DNA from 4 places in the Cobetia sp. LC6 genome. Region 1 is predicted to be linked to each of the others. Evidence: predicted binding sites of a transcription regulator. Region 1 holds the regulator's gene; each other region holds the start of a gene.
What was found. The regulator PhoB, encoded in region 1, activates phosphate uptake and scavenging genes when phosphate is short. The targets are predictions, from matches to a motif close to TGTCATANNNNTGTCANA.
Positions count from the first base shown of each region.

Region 2: ugpB (sn-glycerol-3-phosphate ABC transporter substrate-binding protein UgpB) is a predicted target of PhoB. The motif match lies at 1,157-1,174, and genes of this name have one in related genera.
Region 3: QQF40_RS08260 (UTRA domain-containing protein) is a predicted target of PhoB. The motif match lies at 1,286-1,303, and genes of this name have one in related genera.
Region 4: phbB (acetoacetyl-CoA reductase) is a predicted target of PhoB. The motif match lies at 1,563-1,580, and genes of this name have one in related genera.

Region 1 covers NZ_JASSPL010000003.1:263,891-266,089, forward strand. Annotated here, with positions in the region: gene phoR (phosphate regulon sensor histidine kinase PhoR) at 1-645, opposite strand, end outside; gene phoB (phosphate regulon transcriptional regulator PhoB) at 653-1,342, opposite strand; gene ubiA (4-hydroxybenzoate octaprenyltransferase) at 1,566-2,199, opposite strand, start outside.
Region 2 covers NZ_JASSPL010000018.1:59,312-61,510, forward strand. Annotated here, with positions in the region: gene ugpB (sn-glycerol-3-phosphate ABC transporter substrate-binding protein UgpB) at 1-1,009, opposite strand, end outside; gene QQF40_RS16265 (hypothetical protein) at 1,400-1,987, shown strand; gene QQF40_RS16270 (acyl-CoA dehydrogenase) at 2,137-2,199, opposite strand, start outside.
Region 3 covers NZ_JASSPL010000005.1:152,451-154,649, reverse strand. Annotated here, with positions in the region: gene QQF40_RS08265 (LabA-like NYN domain-containing protein) at 1-172, shown strand, start outside; gene QQF40_RS08260 (UTRA domain-containing protein) at 325-1,095, opposite strand; gene QQF40_RS08255 (ABC transporter substrate-binding protein) at 1,736-2,199, shown strand, end outside.
Region 4 covers NZ_JASSPL010000019.1:28,418-30,616, forward strand. Annotated here, with positions in the region: gene QQF40_RS16410 (DUF349 domain-containing protein) at 1-525, shown strand, start outside; gene phbB (acetoacetyl-CoA reductase) at 692-1,438, opposite strand; tRNA gene QQF40_RS16420 (tRNA-Met) at 1,809-1,885, shown strand; tRNA gene QQF40_RS16425 (tRNA-Met) at 1,939-2,015, shown strand; tRNA gene QQF40_RS16430 (tRNA-Met) at 2,059-2,135, shown strand.

The DNA of each region.
Region 1 (2,199 bases):
GCGCAGTTCATGGGAGACATTGGCCACGAAGTCGCGGCGCATCTCTTCCAGGCGATAGAGGCGGGTGACGTCACGCAGCATGACCAGACGTTCGTTGTCACCGAACAGGGTGATGGAAATCTGCAGCGTCAGGTTGTCAGACAGCGGCGACTGCAGCGTCAGCGGCTCGCGGTAGGCCAGCCGATTGAAGTAGTCGATGAAGGCGGGGTCACGCAGATAGTTGGTGATGTGCTGGCCGCGGTCGTGGCTGGCCTTGAGACCGACCAGCTGCTCGGCAGCGCTGTTCCACCATTCCATGTCACCGTGGTTGTCCAGCATCACCAGGCCGTCGCGCATGGCCTCGGAGGATTCCTGGATACGGTTGAGGATGCTGCGCAGTCGCTCCTGAGTCTGACGCTGGCCCTTCTGATAGCGGTAGAGACGATCGAGCAGGTCTCCCCACACACCATCGCCGGGCGGTGGCTCTTCATGGGGATTGGTGATCAGCCAGGTATAGAGGCTCTTCAAGTGCTTGAGATGGACGAACAGATACAGCGCCAGACCCAGCGCCAGGCCCCAGCCCAGATGGCCCAGCAGGCCACCGATCAGGCCGAAGCCACCGGCAAGGTAGCCGAGGCGCCATAGCTCGTTGGTCCAATAGCGCATGAATCCCTCAGGCCTGAGCGCTGAAGCGGTAACCGGTGCCACGGACGGTCTGGATCAGATGCTGATGGCCTGTGCCCAGCGCCTTGCGCAGGCGGCGGATGTGCACGTCCACGGTGCGCTCCTCGACATAGACGTTACCCCCCCATACCTGGTCGAGTAGCTGGCTGCGGGTGTAGGCACGCTCCTGATGCGTCATGAAGAACTGCAGCAGGCGATATTCGGTCGGGCCGACATCCAGTGAGTTGCCGTGGGCGGTGACGCGGTGGCTGGCCGGGTCGAGCATCAAGCCTTCGACTTCCACTGCCTCCTCGACCCCCTTGGGGGTGGTGCGACGCAGCACGGCCTTGAGACGGGCGACCAGCTCGCGTGGCGAGAAGGGCTTGGTGATGTAGTCGTCGGCACCGGCTTCCAGGCCTTGAATCTTGTTGTCTTCCTCGCCCTTGGCGGTCAACAGGATGATCGGCAGTTCCGAGGTGGTCTCGTCTCGCTTGAGACGCCGCGCGAGCTCCAGGCCACTGGTGCCCGGCATCATCCAGTCCAGCAACAGCAGATCGGGCTTTTCATCGACGACGATGGCGTGGGCGTCCTGGGCATTGTCTGCCTCCAGCACGCGGTAATCCGCCATTTCGAGGGCGACGGCGATCATCTCGCGAATCGAGGATTCATCGTCGACAATCAGTACGGTCTTGGAGCTCATCGCTAGATCCCATGCAGCAGTCGGCGCACGCGCCAGAATGACAAGTCGATGACGATTACAACCCGCTTATATGACAACCAGATGACAACTGCCAGCATGGCAGCTTGCACGCAAGCCTGCCAGCCGCCTTGGAGGCGCGGCAGGCAGGCATGAATCGTGGGCTGGGGAGCAACCGGGGGCAGGGATAGCTTTAAATTAAATAATGCGAATATTTATGCAGGAGTCAGCTCATCGGCCAGGTCGCCAGGGCGATACCGGCGAAGATCAGCAGCCCCGTCCAATGATTGTTGAGGAACGCCTGGAAGCAGGGCGCACGCTCACGCTCACGGATCAGACGTTGCTGCCAGACGAAGGTGACGGCGGCGGCAGCCAGCCCCAGCCAGTAGAAGATGCCCAGCGCCAGCTGCAGGCCGATGCCGATCAACACCACCAGCATGCCCAGCTGCAACAGGCCGATCATCAGCTTGTCGGCACGCCCGAACAGCACGGCGGTGGACTTGATGCCCACCTTGAGGTCGTCGTTGCGATCGACCATCGCATAGGCGGTGTCGTAGGCCACCGTCCACATCAGGTTGGCCGCGAACAGCCACCAGCCGTAGGTCGGCACCTCCTCCAGCGTCGCGGCGAAGGCCATCGGAATCGCCCAGCCGAAGGCGGCGCCCAGCACTACCTGGGGCAGATGATGGAAGCGCTTCATGAATGGGTAGCTGGCTGCCAACAGCACGGCGACGATCGACAGCAGCACCGTGGTCAGGTTGGTGAAGCACACCAGCACGAAGGCGGCCGCGACCAGCCCCCCGAACAGTGTCAGCGCCTCGCGCTCCGAGATGCGGCCCGAGGTCAGCGGTCGGTCACGC
Region 2 (2,199 bases), on a different contig from region 1:
CGCTGTGACCGGACAGTACCCACAGCGACGCGCCACCGATGATGGAGTTCTGCGGTGTCTCGATCACGTCGCTGTCATAGGGCAGCGGTGCGACGCCGAACTCGAAGCCCTTGGCGCTTTCCTTGACGCCGGCATAGCTGGCGGAAGAGCCCATCATCATTGCGCACTCGCCGGAGTAGAACTTGGGCGCCGCATCATCGAAGCGACCGCCGAATACGAAGCGCTTGTCGGCCTGCCAGTCGTCGAGACGCTGAATGTGATCGACCACGGCGGTCGTGTTGAATTCAAGGCGGGTATCAGTGCCGGCGAAGCCATTGGCCTGGCTGGCGAAGGGCACGTCGTTGCGCGCCGAGAAGTTCTCGAGCATCACCCAGGACGGCCAGGTGGTGGTCAGACCACAGCTGGCGGCGCCGGAATCGACGACCTTCTTGAGCGTAGCGCCCATTTCCTGCCAGGTCTGCGGGAGGGACTCGACGCCCGCCTCGGCCAGCACGTCCTTGTTGTAGTAGGTCACCGGCGTCGAGGAGTTGAACGGCATCGACAGCATCTTGCCGTCGGTGTCGGTGTAATAGCCGGTGACGGCAGACAGGTAGGCGTTCGGGTCGAAGGCGGTGCCTTCCTGCGGCGCGAAGTCTGCCATCAGCTGATGCACCGGGACGATCGCGCCCTTGGCGCTCATCATGGTGGCGGTGCCGACCTCGAAGATCTGCACGATGTCCGGGCCCTTGCCGGCGCGGAAGGCGGCGATGGCGGAGGTCATGGTCTCGGAGTAGTTGCCCTTGAAGACCGGCTTGACGACGTAGTCGTCCTGGCTTGCATTGAAGTCGGCCGCGATCTCGTCGACCTTCTTGCCGAGCCCGCCCCCCATGGCGTGCCACCATTCCACCTCGGTGGCGGCGAGGGCGCTGGCGGAGGCGGAGGCGAAACCGATGGCCAGCGCGAGGCTGGCGAGGCGACGAGTCGCGGTGGCAGTCGTGCGGGTGCTTGCATGATGAGTCGGGCGGCGCATGGTCAAACTCCTGAGAGGTTCCCCTGGCCAGCTTCCGCACAAAGAAGAAGGACGCTGGCCGCTGACGATCGATGGCGACGATCAAGTGAACATTTTCTTGTTCTTTTGATGATCGTCCGAAAAGCGTAGACGACTCTATAGTCCCCGCCTTACAACTTTGTGACAGGAAGATGTTCATTCGAGCGAGGCTGAACTTATGGCTGAACTCGAGACTGAGTTTATGGCTCGGCGGCTGCTGGATATGCTTTGTCTAAACAGCCGGCGTGTGGCGCTGGTAGCTCGGCCAAGGCTGGCAAGCGAGGCGTTGGTCGCAACTCAAGGCCGGAATAAGCGGCCGGCGAGCGAGTGTGCTAGTCTTGCGCGCTGAAAATGCCTGTGGCGGAGAACGCGATGAAAGTGGTTGAAGTGAGTGCCGGTGCCCGACGTGATGCCTGTCTGGCGATGCTGTGCGCCGAGGTCCATGGCCGCGAAGGGGGGCTGGATGCGCTGGTGAGTTACGCCGGCGTGCGTGGGGTGTGGTTCAAGAATGAGATGGCGCGCCTGTTCGCGCTGGTCGACGATGCCGAGCGCATCCACTCTGCCGCGCTGCTGGTACTCGACGAGAACGCACGTGGTCTGAATCTGGCGCTGTGGGCGACGCCGACGGTGCATCGCGGTCATGACCACGGCATCGCGCTGGTCTCCCAGCTGGCCGATCACGGTCGCCTGCAGGTACGCATCACCGACAGCTCACTGGTCAGCGTGCTGCGTCGCGCCGGCATCAACGACTGGCTGGAGGCTGAGGCCGAAGGGGATCAACCGCGTGAGCTGGTCGGCATGAATCCGGCGGCGCGTGTCGGCAACCTGGCGGCCCTCGACGCGCCGCTGCGCCTGGACCGCGAGCGCATCAAGCGCTCCTTCAAGGCGCGCCCGAAGGACTTCGAGACCTACAAGAACGCCTTCGTGCTTGACCTGGAGCACTTCGCGCGTCATATCTGAGGATGAGATGACGCAAGCGAATGGCATGCTCTGCCAAGACAAAGGCCCCGCTCATTGAGCGGGGCCTTTGTGGTTCTGCGATCAGTGATCAGTGATCAGTGATCAGTGATCAGTTCGTGCGTCGATCACGTGGGCGTCGCCAGTAGTGATCAGGCGGCGTCCTGCTGCGGGTTGGAGGCGGTGCCGTCACTCGCCATCGGCTTGCGCACGAA
Region 3 (2,199 bases), on a different contig from region 1:
TGAGATCATCCTCGCCTCCGGCGATGGCGACTTCGCCCTGCTGCTGGATCATGTCGCCACCCGCCACGCCATCACCACCCGCGTCTATGGCGTCGAAGCCCTCACCGCCCTCGCCCTGATGAAAAGCGCCCATCACTTCCGCGAAGTCGATGAAAGCCTGCTGATGCGCTGATACCGATCGATCGCGTCTCAACCGCGCTCGAATTCTGTCTGTCGCATAAGAAACGCCCGCACGCCCTCAACTAAACAAGGGGATGTGCGGGCGTTTTCGTCTGGGCCACCAACGGCTTGCCAGGCATTCAGGCTTTACCGCGAACTTGCCAACTAGCTCTGTGGTGCGGCACTCAGCGTCAATTCGATGGCGTCGTGGCGCCAGTGTTCATCATCGCAGTCCACCGCGCGGCCATTCTGATCGAAGTTGATGCGAGTGATGCGCTGCGCGGGGCTACCCTGCGCGGCGTTCAGCGCGGCGGCGGCCTCAGCGTCGAACACCGTGGAGGCCAGCTCGAAGCTTACGCGACTGACACGAATGGCGTATTCGTGCCGGTAGAGGTCGGTCAGGGAGTGGGCAGCGAGGTCGAAATCGAGGATGCCCGGGAAGCAGTCACGTCGCAGGTGATGGCAGACATGTAGCACGCGCCGCCCGTCGATACGCCGCACGCGAGTGATGCGATAGACCACTGAGCCCTCCGCAATCCCCAGCCGCCGCGCGATCACCGCGTTGGCGGCGACTTCTCCTGCCGCCAGTACCTCGGTGCTGGCCACCCGCTGCTGTGACTCGACCATGTCGCGAAATGGCAGGCACGCCAGCAAGTCATAGCGCAGTCGTGGCGGCGAGACGAACCAGCCCCGCCGATTCTCGCGATAGATACGCCCCTCCGCCTCCAGCTGCAGCAGGGTGTCGCGCAGGGTGACCCGCGTCGTGTCAAAGCGTTCGATCATCTCGCGCTCGGAGGGCAGGCGCTGTGAAGCGCGTAGCGGCGCTGCCTCAAGATGGTTCAGCAGCCTGCCCTTGAGCCCTGCCACGGGGACATCCGCGTCAGGAATTGCCGATGAAGCGGCGTCACTCTGTGGCTCAAGCGAAGATGAAGGCATGCGAAGTTCCTGAAAGATAAAGAAAGACAGCAATTTCTGGCGAGTCACTTGCATGACATCCAGGGCGTCCAGGATGGAAAGGGTCAGAGCAAAGCGATTTCTGTGGTCTAGTTCAGATGACCCGAAAAGCTCAGTGCGACTTTTCAAGACACGCTTGTCGAGACACGCATGAGGAGAATAGTGGCATTGGCGTGACAACTCGGTGACAGCGCAGCTCTGGCTGCCACGCCAGGCCAGTCATCACGCGCTGCCTTGTGCCTTACACGCCTATAGCTTTGGAAGATAGCGATCACTGGAGCCTGCGACAAGGCACGAAGAAGGCACGCAGAAGGAATGAGAGAGGCAGAGGCAGAGCCGCCACCCCATGCCATGACAACGACATGTTGACGACACGCAACTGTCACAGGCGAGCGCTAGAGTCGATTGTGCCTTTTGAACTGAACTAGACCACACAGTCTCGGCTGACTCGGCACTTGCCTGATCACTTGGCAGAGCAGTGGTCTGATCAATGATCCGAGAACGAGCCTGAGCAATGACCTGAGCACCCGGATGTGCTCTCAGCGCGTCGGCAGGGTGCCTGATGCCCGACACGCCTTACCTTCAGCGCAGCGATTGTTCATCACCTACTGGGGAAATCTCCTTGAAGTCGATTGCCACTACCTCATCCCGTTCCACCGGTCTGCTGGTTTCCACCTGCATGGCCGCCCTGTTGGGCAGTGCCTCCGTCAGTGCCGCCGACATTCCGGTTGACCTTCTCGAGGCCGCTCAGTCCGAAGGCCGTGTCGATAGCGTCGGCATGCCGGATAGCTGGGCCAACTGGAAGGACACCTGGGCAGACCTCGAGTCGAAGTATTCCATCGCGCATAGCGATACCGACATGAGCTCCGCCGAGGAAGTCGCCAAGTTCAAGGCCGAGGGCGAGAACGCCACCGCCGATATCGGTGATGTGGGCTTCGCCTTTGGCCCGATCGCGGTGCAGCAAGGCGTGACCCAGGCCTACAAGACCACGACCTGGGAGCAGATCCCGGAGTGGGCCAAGGACAAGGATGGTCACTGGGTACTGGGCTACACCGGCACCATTTCCTTCATGATCAACAAGACGCT
Region 4 (2,199 bases), on a different contig from region 1:
CCGCGCGGCAAGCGGGGCGACGGCATGCGTCGTCGCTGGACCGGCATTCTCAAGCGTCGCGAGCAGCGTCTGGACGAACTGCACGCCCTGCAATTGCGCGAGGAATGGCAGCAATGGCGTGACCTGCTCGAACAGCACGCCGTGGCGGATGCCAGCGCGCGTAACGGCGACGTGCAGGATGTCGAGCTGCCGAACACCTCGGCCTTCGACGACAACAGCCGCCAGGCCAATGCGGCTCGCAACCAGATGCGTCAGGCCCTGCCGAGCAACTGCAGCGCCGCCAACGAGCGCCTGGCCGAGCTGCGTGTCCACCTGGCCATTCTGTTCGAAGCCCCGCTGGGCAGCGAAGATGAGTCACGCCGCCTGACCGTGCAGGTCGCGCGCATCAACCAGCAGCTGGGTGAGCGCATGGAGCGTGAAGAAGAGCTGGATGAGGTGCTGGATGCGCTGCTCGCCAACGGGCCGCTGGACTGGGACGCCTGGCAGACCGAACTGCCGCGCTTCGATGCGCTGTTCAATCACTGAGTCAGCACGCCTGAAGCGCTGACGTCTGAACCTGTGATGATGCACTCGCAAGACTGAAACCATGGCAACGGAAAGCCCCCGCCTCTGTCGAGACGGGGGCTTTTTCATTCTCTCGCCAGGCGGAGCCGAGTGCCGACCCTGCACTGGCTCACTCCAGCGCAGAGCATCAGCCCATGAACTGGCCGCCATTGATATCCAGGTTGGCACCGGTGATGAAGCCGGATTTCTCGTCGGCCAGGAAGGCGACCGCACGCGCGATCTCATCCGGCTGACCATAACGCTTGACCGGGATGGTCTCGCGGATTGATTCACGGATCTCTTCGGGGATCTTCATGATCATGTCGGTGGCGATGTAGCCCGGCGACAGGGTGTTGACGGTAATGCCCTTGGTCGCGGTTTCCTGCGCCAGCGCCATGGTCAGACCATGCATGCCCGCCTTGGCGGCCGAGTAGTTGACCTGGCCGAACTGGCCCTTGCGGCCATTGATGGAGGAGATGTTCACGATGCGGCCGTACTTGTGCTCCAGCATGTCATTGATGACGGCACGACAGGTGTTGAAGACGCTGTCGAGGTTGCAGTTGATGACTTCGCGCCACTGCTCATAGCTCATCTTGCGCATGGAGGTATCACGCGTGATGCCAGCGCAGTTGACCAGAACCGCGATCGGACCGAAGCGCTCGCGGATTTCGTTGACGCCTGCCTGACAGGCTTCGAAGTTGTCCAGCTCGATGCCGGACAGTGCGATGTTCTCGAACCCGGCAGCGCGCTGCTCCGATAGCCACCCCTCTGCCTTTTCCTTGTTCCTGTAACCCGCAATTACCTGATACCCCTGGTTCGCCAGCTCGCGGCAGATGGCGGAACCAATGCCACCGGTACCACCGGTAACCCATGCGACGGGTGCTGTTTGTGTCATCTTATTGTGTCTCCCTAATCCTGGAACGTCCTGTGTCCTTGGCTTGGGCACAGCTTGACAAATCTGCGGACACCCCCGCCCTGAGAAAACGAGAATGCCTGCAACGACAACAATGACCCGTGTCTCTAACAGCCTGATGACAATCGTGCACTCTGTGACGCCTGCCATCCGCCTGTGCGAGGCGCGTCACTCTCAGTATGGACAGGATGCAGCGGGAATGTATGTAGCAGATCTCTCACACGAGATGCCGATAATCGCTCGAGATGCGTAGACGGGTTGGTGACGACTCACCGGGCACGAGAAGTTTGCGTCAATTACGGGATAACGGTTGACGCAGCACTGTATATCCTTATACTACGCCCCACGTTGATGCGGGGTGGAGCAGTCTGGTAGCTCGTCGGGCTCATAACCCGAAGGTCATCGGTTCAAATCCGGTCCCCGCTACCACTGACAAGTCGTTGCCTATCAAGGTAATTGCCGGTCAGACACCAACGTGATGTTGCGGGATGGAGCAGTCTGGTAGCTCGTCGGGCTCATAACCCGAAGGTCATCGGTTCAAATCCGGTTCCCGCTACCAACCTCTGATGCGTCAGAGTTGGAGCAAAGGCAGTACCCAGTGTTGCGGGGTGGAGCAGTCTGGTAGCTCGTCGGGCTCATAACCCGAAGGTCATCGGTTCAAATCCGGTCCCCGCTACCAAGAATTCGAAAGGCCTGATGCCATGCATCAGGCCTTTTTCGTATGCGTGAAATTCCTGTGCGAG